Regions from separate parts of the Mesorhizobium sp. M1365 genome, predicted to be linked through region 2. Evidence: predicted binding sites of a transcription regulator. Region 2 holds the regulator's gene; each other region holds the start of a gene.
The links. The regulator PhoB, encoded in region 2, activates phosphate uptake and scavenging genes when phosphate is short. The targets are predictions, from matches to a motif close to TGTCATNNANCTGTCAT.
Positions count from the first base shown of each region.

Region 1: NKH04_RS30060 (LTA synthase family protein) is a predicted target of PhoB. The motif match lies at 892-908, and genes of this name have one in related genera.
Region 3: phnF (phosphonate metabolism transcriptional regulator PhnF) is a predicted target of PhoB. The motif match lies at 973-989, and genes of this name have one in related genera.
Region 4: NKH04_RS00165 (ceramide glucosyltransferase) is a predicted target of PhoB. The motif match lies at 1,158-1,174, and genes of this name have one in related genera.

Region 1 is NZ_JAMYLG010000053.1:19,190-21,387, forward strand. It holds gene fabD (ACP S-malonyltransferase) at 1-701, opposite strand, end outside; gene NKH04_RS30060 (LTA synthase family protein) at 949-2,198, shown strand, end outside.
Region 2 is NZ_JAMYLG010000002.1:254,957-257,154, reverse strand. It holds gene NKH04_RS03410 (ROK family protein) at 1-470, shown strand, start outside; gene phoB (phosphate regulon transcriptional regulator PhoB) at 480-1,169, opposite strand; gene phoU (phosphate signaling complex protein PhoU) at 1,186-1,893, opposite strand; gene pstB (phosphate ABC transporter ATP-binding protein PstB) at 1,926-2,198, opposite strand, start outside.
Region 3 is NZ_JAMYLG010000045.1:13,679-15,876, forward strand. It holds gene NKH04_RS28540 (zinc-binding alcohol dehydrogenase family protein) at 1-173, shown strand, start outside; gene phnF (phosphonate metabolism transcriptional regulator PhnF) at 192-935, opposite strand; gene phnG (phosphonate C-P lyase system protein PhnG) at 1,070-1,531, shown strand; gene phnH (phosphonate C-P lyase system protein PhnH) at 1,531-2,142, shown strand; gene NKH04_RS28560 (carbon-phosphorus lyase complex subunit) at 2,144-2,198, shown strand, end outside.
Region 4 is NZ_JAMYLG010000001.1:36,124-38,321, reverse strand. It holds gene NKH04_RS00175 (Hsp33 family molecular chaperone) at 1-652, shown strand, start outside; gene apaG (Co2+/Mg2+ efflux facilitator ApaG/CorD) at 659-1,051, opposite strand; gene NKH04_RS00165 (ceramide glucosyltransferase) at 1,279-2,198, shown strand, end outside.

The DNA of each region.
Region 1 (2,198 bases), on a different contig from region 2:
GGCGCACCCTTCGTCACGGCGGCCAGCGCCTCCCGCATGATCTCGGCCGCAGGCTTCATCAATGCCGAATGGAAGGGCGCCGAGACCTGCAGCATCAGCGCCCGCTTGGCGCCCTTCTCCGTGCATAGCCTCGCCGCCAGTTCGACCGCTGGCCTAGCGCCAGAGATCACCAGCTGGCCGCCGCCATTGTCATTGGCGATCTGGCAAACCAAGGCTTGTGCGGGATCTTTGGCGGCGCCCTGGGCGGCTTCTGCGCAAGCGGCTTCGACGTCGGCCTGCTCCAGCCCGATGATCGCCGCCATGGCGCCCTCGCCGGCCGGCACAGCCGCCTGCATGGCATTGCCGCGGATGCGCAATAGCCGGGCGGCGTCGGCGACCGAAACGAAACCTGCGGCCGCAAGTGCCGAATATTCGCCGAGCGAGTGGCCGGCGACATAGGTGACCTTGCCGTTCAGGGAGAAGCCGCGCGCCTCCAGCGCCCGGATTGCGGCAAGCGACACCGCCATCAGCGCCGGCTGGGCGTTGGCGGTCAGCGTCAGCGTCTCTTCCGGGCCTTCCCAGATCAGCTTCGATAGGTTTTCGCCGAGCGCGTCGTCAACTTCCTCGAAGATCCGCCGCGATTCCACAAAGGTATCGGCGAGGTCCTTGCCCATGCCGACAGCCTGGCTGCCCTGCCCCGGAAAGGTGAATGCGATGGCCATCGGCGGCTCCCAGCTGCTGGTTCACGTTGCCTGTGACGCAAGGCGTGCGGCCAAGTCAAGTCCAACCTTGATCGCGTAATATCGGCCGAGTGCCTGTTTCGGCAGGCTTTTTGGCGATCACTCATGATGAAAACCGCTCACGATTTGTTTGCTGGCTCTTCTTATTTCCGCCACAGGCGCTAGGCTTTGCGTGACAGTTCGATGACAATCGAGTGACGCTTTTGTTGCGGGCCGGGGAACTATTGAAGTGGCAAAGACCAAGCAGAGCGCAGCCGCGGCGGCGCCCCAGTTTCTTGAAGGCGATCCGTCGACCGGCTATCTGCCGGCGCGCAAATGGCCTGTCATCCGCTATGGCCTTATCAGCTTGCTGGCTGCGGCCATCCTTGTGTTTGCCATCGAACTGATCGTGCGCGGCAACTTTGCCGGCACCATTGATTTCTTTCTGCAGCCTTTCAAACCCGGCTGGACCACGATCATCATTTTTGCGCTGATCCTCATCGGCCTCGACGCCGTGCTCGGCCGCAGTCATCAGAGCCTGATGATCGTCGCGCCGCTGACATTGTCGCTGGCGTTCGTCGGCCACCAGAAGTCGCTGTATCTCGGCGATCCGCTCTATCCGACCGATTTCCTTTATTCCCGGCAGATCGTGGCACTGATGCCGCTTCTGGTACGCGATCGCCCGGGAACCGCCATTGCCCTGGCGATCGGCATCGTCGGCGGGCTGTCGCTGCTCGTCTATGGCTGGCGGCTATGGCGCCGCCGCGTTCCGGCGCTCAGCCACAAGGGCCGCCTTGCCCGGCTGACGCTGACAGTACCGCTGATCGCCTTCTTCGTTTCCATCATGGACTATGCCACTTTCTCGTGGACGCGCGACCGGCTGCAGATCATCCCGATCATGTGGGACCAGAAGGAAAACTATGCCTCGAACGGTTTTGCGCTCGCCTTCGCGCTTAACGTTCCGATGGCGCATGTCTCGGCGCCGCCCGGCTATTCCGACAAGGCGATCGAAGCGATCGGCAAACCGCAGGTGACCGCCTCGGTACCTGCCGAGAAGCCCGACATCATCGTCGTCATGAGCGAATCCTTCTGGGATCCGACCAAGCTACCCGGCGTCACCATCACACCCGACCCTATCCCCAATGTGCGGGCACTGCGCACGGGTTACATGTTCTCGCCCGAGTTCGGCGGCATGACGGCCAACATCGAGTTCGAGGCCCTGACCGGCTTTTCCAACGCCTTCCTGCCGGCGGGCAGCATTCCCTACCAGCAATATGTGCGGACACCGACTCCCTCGCTGGCGACCTTCCTGAAAAGTCAGGGCTACCGGGCGCGCGCCATCCATCCCGGCACTAACTGGTTCTGGAACCGGGGGGCCGTCTATGCCGATTTCGGCTTCAACGACTTCAAGTCCGAGGAGACGTTGCCGCCCATGCAGAAGCGCGGACCGCTCGCGTCGGACGCTGCGATGACCGACGAGATCATCCACGAAGCCGATAC
Region 2 (2,198 bases):
GCGGGCGGCGCGGCTGCATCGAGGCGTATGCCGGCAACTACGCCATCTGGCGCAACGCCAGGCAGATGAGCGAAGACAGCGAACCGGTCGCCGACGTCAGCGACGCCGACATGCGCGCACTGGCGGCCCGGGCGCGCGAGAAAGATGGGCCGGAACGCGAGGCCTACCGCAAGGCCGGCGAAGCGCTGGGTTTCGGTCTCGGCTCGCTGTTCGCGCTGATCGATCCGGCACCGGTCGCGATGGTCGGCGCCAGTGCCGCCGCCTTCGATCTGATCGAGCCGGCCTTGCGGAAGGCAATCGCCCAGACCGCCGGCGGCCAGCATTCAGGCTCGATCTCCTTCGATACAGAGCCGAACGAATTGCCTCTGATCCGCGAAGGCTGCGCGATGCGGGCGTTAAGCTTCGTCGACCAGGAGATTTTCGCGCCGGGCGCGCAAATGAGGCCCAGCGTCAGAAAGAACGTAGCCTGACCAGGCGGGTCAATCTTCCCTGATCGCATAGCCGGCGCCGCGGATGGTGCGGATGACATCCGGCATCCGGCCGTTGTTGACGGCTTTGCGCAGCCGCCCGACATGCACGTCGACGGTGCGTTCGTCGATGTAGATTGTCTCCCCCCAGACATTATCGAGTAACTGGCTGCGCGAGAAGACACGGCCCGGATGCCGCATCATGAACTCGAGCAGCCGGAATTCGGTCGGCCCGAGCCTGATTTCGCTCTTCTTGCGATAGACCCTGTGCGATTCGCGATCGAGCACGATGTCGCCGACCTTCAGCACGCTGGACAGCACTTCCGGCTTGGCGCGCCGCAGCAGCGCCTTGACCCTGGCCATGAATTCCGGTGTCGAAAACGGCTTGACCAGATAGTCGTCGGCGCCGGTCGAAAGACCGCGCACCCGGTCGCTCTCCTCGCCGCGCGCGGTCAGCATGATGATCGGCAGCCGCTCGGTTTCGGGGCGCACCCGCAACCGACGACAGAGCTCGATGCCGGAAACCGCTGGTATCATCCAGTCGAGCACCAAAAGGTCGGGCACATTCTCCTGCAAACGGATCTCGGCTTCGTCGCCGCGTGTCACCACCTCGACCTGGTAGCCTTCGGATTCGAGATTGTAGCGGAGCAGCACACCCAACGGCTCCTCGTCCTCCACCACCATTATGCGTGGTGCGATCATCGGCTGGGCACCCCCATCATGTCACCGGTGCGGACATTGTCGTTTCGTCCTGCTTCGGACGATTGACCGGCAATTGCTCGCCGGTCAGCACATAATACGCATTTTCGGCGATGTTGGTGACATGGTCGCCGATCCGCTCCAGATTCTTGGCGCAGAACAGCAGGTGCGTGCAAGCGGTGATGTTGCGCGGATCTTCCATCATGTAGGTCAACAGCTCGCGGAACACGGACGTGTATTTAACGTCGATGCGCTCGTCGGCGGCACGAAGCTTGGCCAACGCGGCCGCATCGCCTGCAGCATATTCCTCGATGACACCCTGCACCTGGATGAGAACCAGCTGCGCCATCGCGTCGATGGAATGCGACAGGTCCCGCGGCGTGGCGCTGAGGCCGACCGCACTCACGCGCTTGGCGATATTCTTGGCAAGGTCGCCGATGCGTTCGAGGTCGCCCGCCATGCGGATCGCTCCGACCACATGGCGAAGATCGTGGGCCATCGGCTGGCGTTTGGCGATCAGGGTGATGGCGCGGTCGTCCAGTTCGCGTTGACGCGCATCCATGATGGCGTCGTCGGAAACGACGCGTTGCGCCAGCACGTTGTCGGAATTCAACAGCGCCTTGGTTGCCCCGCCGACCATCGAACCGGCGAGGTCGGCCATGTCGCGGATCAGCTTGCTGATCTGCTCGAGATCCTCGTCGAAAGAAGCGACTGTGTGTTCGCCCATGGTCCTGTCCTCATATGCATGATCGGAACGGCTCAGCCGAAGCGGCCAGTGATGTAGTCCTGCGTGCGCTTCTCGCGGGGCGACGTGAATATCTTCTCGGTCCGGTCGAACTCGACCAGTTCACCCAGATACATGAACGCCGTCTGGCGCGACACGCGCGCCGCCTGCTGCATGTTGTGGGTGACGATGACGATCGTGTAGTCGGCTTGCAATTCGTCGATCAGTTCCTCGATCTTGGCAGTCGACAGCGGGTCGAGCGCCGAAGCCGGTTCGTCGAGCAGAATGACTTCCGGCTTCACCGCCAC
Region 3 (2,198 bases), on a different contig from region 2:
GCAACGCCCTGCGTGCCGATTTCGACCATGTCGCCGCCTCGATCCGCAACGGCGCGCTGCCGCTGGCAAAGCTTGTGACGCACCGCACCACGCTTGGCGAGACGCCGCACGACCTCGCCCGCTGGGCGCATGAGAAGTCTGGCCTGATCAAGGCTGTCATTCAGGTCGGATGATGCCAGGGCTGCCGTATCTCAGAGCGCCGACAATTTGAGCTCGATCCGCTCGGCCGGGAAGCGCGACTCCGAAAACTGTATCGGCTGACCGTCGGGCGTGACGTTGACGGCGACCGTCACCAGCACGATGGCGCCGGGCTGCAGCTCGAGGTCCGCAAGGTCGGCGGCATCGGCATGGCGCGCCGACAGCACGGTCGATTGCCTGAGATAGTCGTCGATGCCGAAACGTGCCAGTGATGCGGTGATCGAACCGGTTTCCGCCATGGCGGCATCGATGCCGGCAAAGCGCCTGGCATCGAACCAGCCGGCCGCGCGGGACACCGGCATTCCATCGGCTTCGCCGCGCGTTTCCAGGCGTATCACATCGGCCCCCGTCGCAAGGCCTAAGCCCTCTGCGACACGACGGTCGGCCGGCTCGATCGATGACGCGAGCAAGGTGATATGCCGCTCGGACGCCTGTCCTTGCAATCCCTCGGAAAAGCGGGTGCGGGCGCCGATCGGATAAGACAGCCGGTTGCGCGACAGCACGAAGGTGCCGCGCCCCTGCTCCGCCCTGAGCACACCCTCCTGCACCAGCGCTGCGATAGCGCTACGCACCGTGTGGCGGTTGACGCCATAGCGTCCGGCCAACGCGATCTCCGGCGGCAGCGCGGCATTCTCGGGAAAATCGCCGGCGGCGATCGAATGCAGGATCTGGTCGGCGATCTGTCGCCACAGCGCGACACCGCTGCGCCGCTCGATGCGGTTGGCTTGTCCGATCATCTCCCGCCCCAATTCTTTGCGCCGATCTTTTGGCCCGTGTCACGTGCCCGTCATGGACACGCGCTAGATAACGAGTATAATTTGTATAGTTGTCTATATCAATAGACAAATTCACGCAAACGAGGAGTACGGCCATGCGAGGACGGGAAGCGCGAGAGCGGGCCGAGCGCAAGGCCGTGATGACGACGCTGGCGCAATCGGCCGGCGACGACATCGTCCGCCTCTGGGACGAAGCCGGCCTGCCTTGCGAAGCGGAACTTCTGCGTGGCCCCGAAACCGGCCTGGTTACGGTACGCGGCCGCATCGGCGGCGGCGGCGCGCCCTTCAATGTCGGCGAGGCGACGGTCACCCGTGCCACGGTGCGGCTTGCGTCCGGCCATGTCGGCCACTGCTACGCGCTCGGCCGCGACAAGCAGAAGGCAAGGCTGGCGGCAATCGCCGATGCGCTGTGGCAGGACCCGGCCCACCGCAATGAGGTCGAGATCAGGATCGTTGCGCCATTGCAGGCGGCACTGGCCAAGGCGCGTGAACAGCGCCGCGCCGAGACGGCGGCGACCAAGGTCGATTTCTTCACCATGGTGCGCGGAGAAGACTGATGAATATCGCCACTCAATCCATTGAAGGCGGCTTCGCCGATCCGGTATTCAACGCGCAGACCGTATTCCGTGCCGTGATGGACGCGATGGCGCGGCCAGGCAGTGTGCAGCCGCTGCCGGCCCTCGCCCACCCCCCGGTGCCGCTGTCGGCCACCGCCGGCGCCGTTGCGCTGGCGCTGTGCGATAACGACACGCCGCTCTGGCTCGACCACGCCTTGCAGGCTTCAGCGACGGTGAAATCCTGGCTTGGCTTTCATACCGGCGCGCCGCTGGCCAACACCCCGGCCGACGCGCATTTCGCGCTGATCGCCACGCCGGCCGAGATGATGGCGCTCGACGGGTTTTCGCAAGGCACCCGGGATTATCCCGATCGCTCCACGACGCTGATCCTCGAGGTCAGCGATCTTGTCTCCGGCGCTGCGCTGCTGCTCGAAGGCCCGGGCATCGAGACGACGGCGACGATCGCGCCGGCGCAAATGCCGCGCCATTTCGTCGAGCAATGGAAGCAGAACAAGCAGCGTTTTCCGCGTGGCGTCGACATCATCCTCGCCACGTCCGAAGCAATTGCCTGCCTGCCGCGCACGACGCGCATCAAGACGATGGAGGCATAGCATGTATGTCGCGGTAAAGGGTGGCGAAGCGGCCATTCGCAACGCCCACAAACTGC
Region 4 (2,198 bases), on a different contig from region 2:
GACTTCTGCCGGCGAGACGTCACCGCAGACGCTGCTCGGCAGCGGCGTCCTGGCGCTGACCATCGACCAGGGCGCTCACACACAACGCTACCAGGGCATCGTCCAGCTCGACGGCGTCACACTGGAAGATGCCGCACGCACTTATTTCCGCCAGTCTGAGCAGATTCCGACCGACCTCCGGCTTTCGGTTGCCAAGCTTCTGACGCCCGGCGTCGGCGGTGCCCGCGAGCAATGGCGGGCCGGTGGCCTGCTGGCACAATTCCTGCCGCAGTCGGCGGAGCGCATGCGCGTACCCGACCTTCCCGGTGGCGATGGCGATCCGCGTGAGGAAATCCACGACCCGACCGACAATTCCTGGCAGGAGCTGCTGGCGCTGCTTGGTACTATTGAACCGACCGAGCTGATCGATCCGACGATCGGCGCCGAACGGCTGCTTTACCGGCTTTTCCACGAGCATGGCGTCCGCGTGTTCGGCGGGGTGCCGGTCGCCGACCAGTGCTCATGCTCGAGGGAGAAGATCCACGGCATCCTCGAAGGCTTTTCCGCCGAGGAGATCAGGGACAGCACCGAGGATGGCAGCATTCACGTCGCCTGCGAATTCTGCTCGAAGCAATATGACTTCGACCCGGCGGAGTTTGCAGCGGCCGGATGACGGCCGTCAATTGACGGTGCGCCGCATTCCCGGCAAGTCGAGCGAGAAGGCGGGGATGGCGACGTCGAACGTCTCGCCCCGCCTGTTGCGCATGGTGTAGTGCCCGACCATGATGCCGGACGGCGTCGAGAGCGGGCATCCAGACGTATACTGATAGCTGTCGCCGGGGTTGAGTCCGGGTTGCTCGCCGACGACCCCGGGGCCGCGCACTTCCTCGACCTTGCCGGTGCCGTCGGTAATGTGCCAGTAGCGCGACAGAAGCTGCACGAACTCATCCGACTGATTGTCGATGGTCACCTGATATCCCCAGACATAGCGGTTTTGCGGAGGGTCGGAGTGATCCTCCAGATAGAACGGCCTGACCTGCACTTCGATGTTGCGGGTGACGGCGCTGTACATAAATTGCTCCAAAGCAATGTAGATGGAACTTTCGACGCTCAGCGCAGTTTGATCAACGATGCGCGTCATCTCCTTGCCCGACTCGAGCGCAGGTGCCGAAAAACAATGTCATTTAAGTGACACATGACAATGATGGTGTGCAGGCTTGTGCCGGGCGACTCAGCGTTCTGTCGAATTGTTGAAAACGGCCGTCATGCGGCCGGCACTTCTGGAGTGACCAGATCTCGATGGAACCGACATTCGCAGCCGCCCTCCTTTCCATAGCCCTCCTTCTTTCAAATCTCGCCAGCATCCTGTTAGCTTCGCTGAAGCTGAAGCGACCAGCCAGGATCGCACCGCCCGCGGCCAACGCGCCGCCGGTATCGATCGTCATCCCGGCGCGCGGCGTCGAGCCGTTTGCCGAAGAGACGCTGGAGCGCGCCTTCTCACTCGACTGGCCGCGCTACGAACTCATCTTCTGCGTTGCCCATGCCGACGACCCGGTGGTCAAGCCGATCACCGCCGCAATGGCGCGCTTTCCAGCTATTCGCGCCCGCCTTCTAGTCGGTGACGACCGCATCAGCGGCAATCCAAAACTCAACAATTGCGTGAAGGGTTGGGAAGCGGCGCATTATCGCTGGGTCATCCTTGCCGATTCCAATGTGCTTATGCCGAGCGACTACGTCCAGCAGCTGATGGCGGCATGGCGGCATGGCACTGGCCTCGTCTGCTCGACGCCGATCGGCTCACGGCCGGACGGCTTCTGGGGGGAGGTCGAATGCGCCTTTCTCAACACGCTGCAGGCACGCTGGCAGTACGCCGGAGAGGCGCTCGGCCTCGGCTTCGCGCAGGGCAAGAGCATGTTGTGGAACAAGCCGATGCTCGACGCCAATGGCGGCATCCGCGCGCTTGCCGCCGAGATCGCCGAGGACGCCGCCGCGACCAAGCTGGTCAACGGGCTCGGACTGCGGGTCAATCTTGTCGCCTCGCCCTTCGAACAGCCGCTCGGCCGGCGCACGCTTGGCGAGATCTGGTCGCGGCAGGCGCGCTGGGCGCGGCTGCGCCGCGTCACCTTCGCGCTGTTCTTCGCCCCCGAGATCCTGAGCGGCGCGGCGCCGCCGCGGGTGCGTGCGCTGCTAGGGGCGGCTGACGCCGGCGTCAGCCTGCC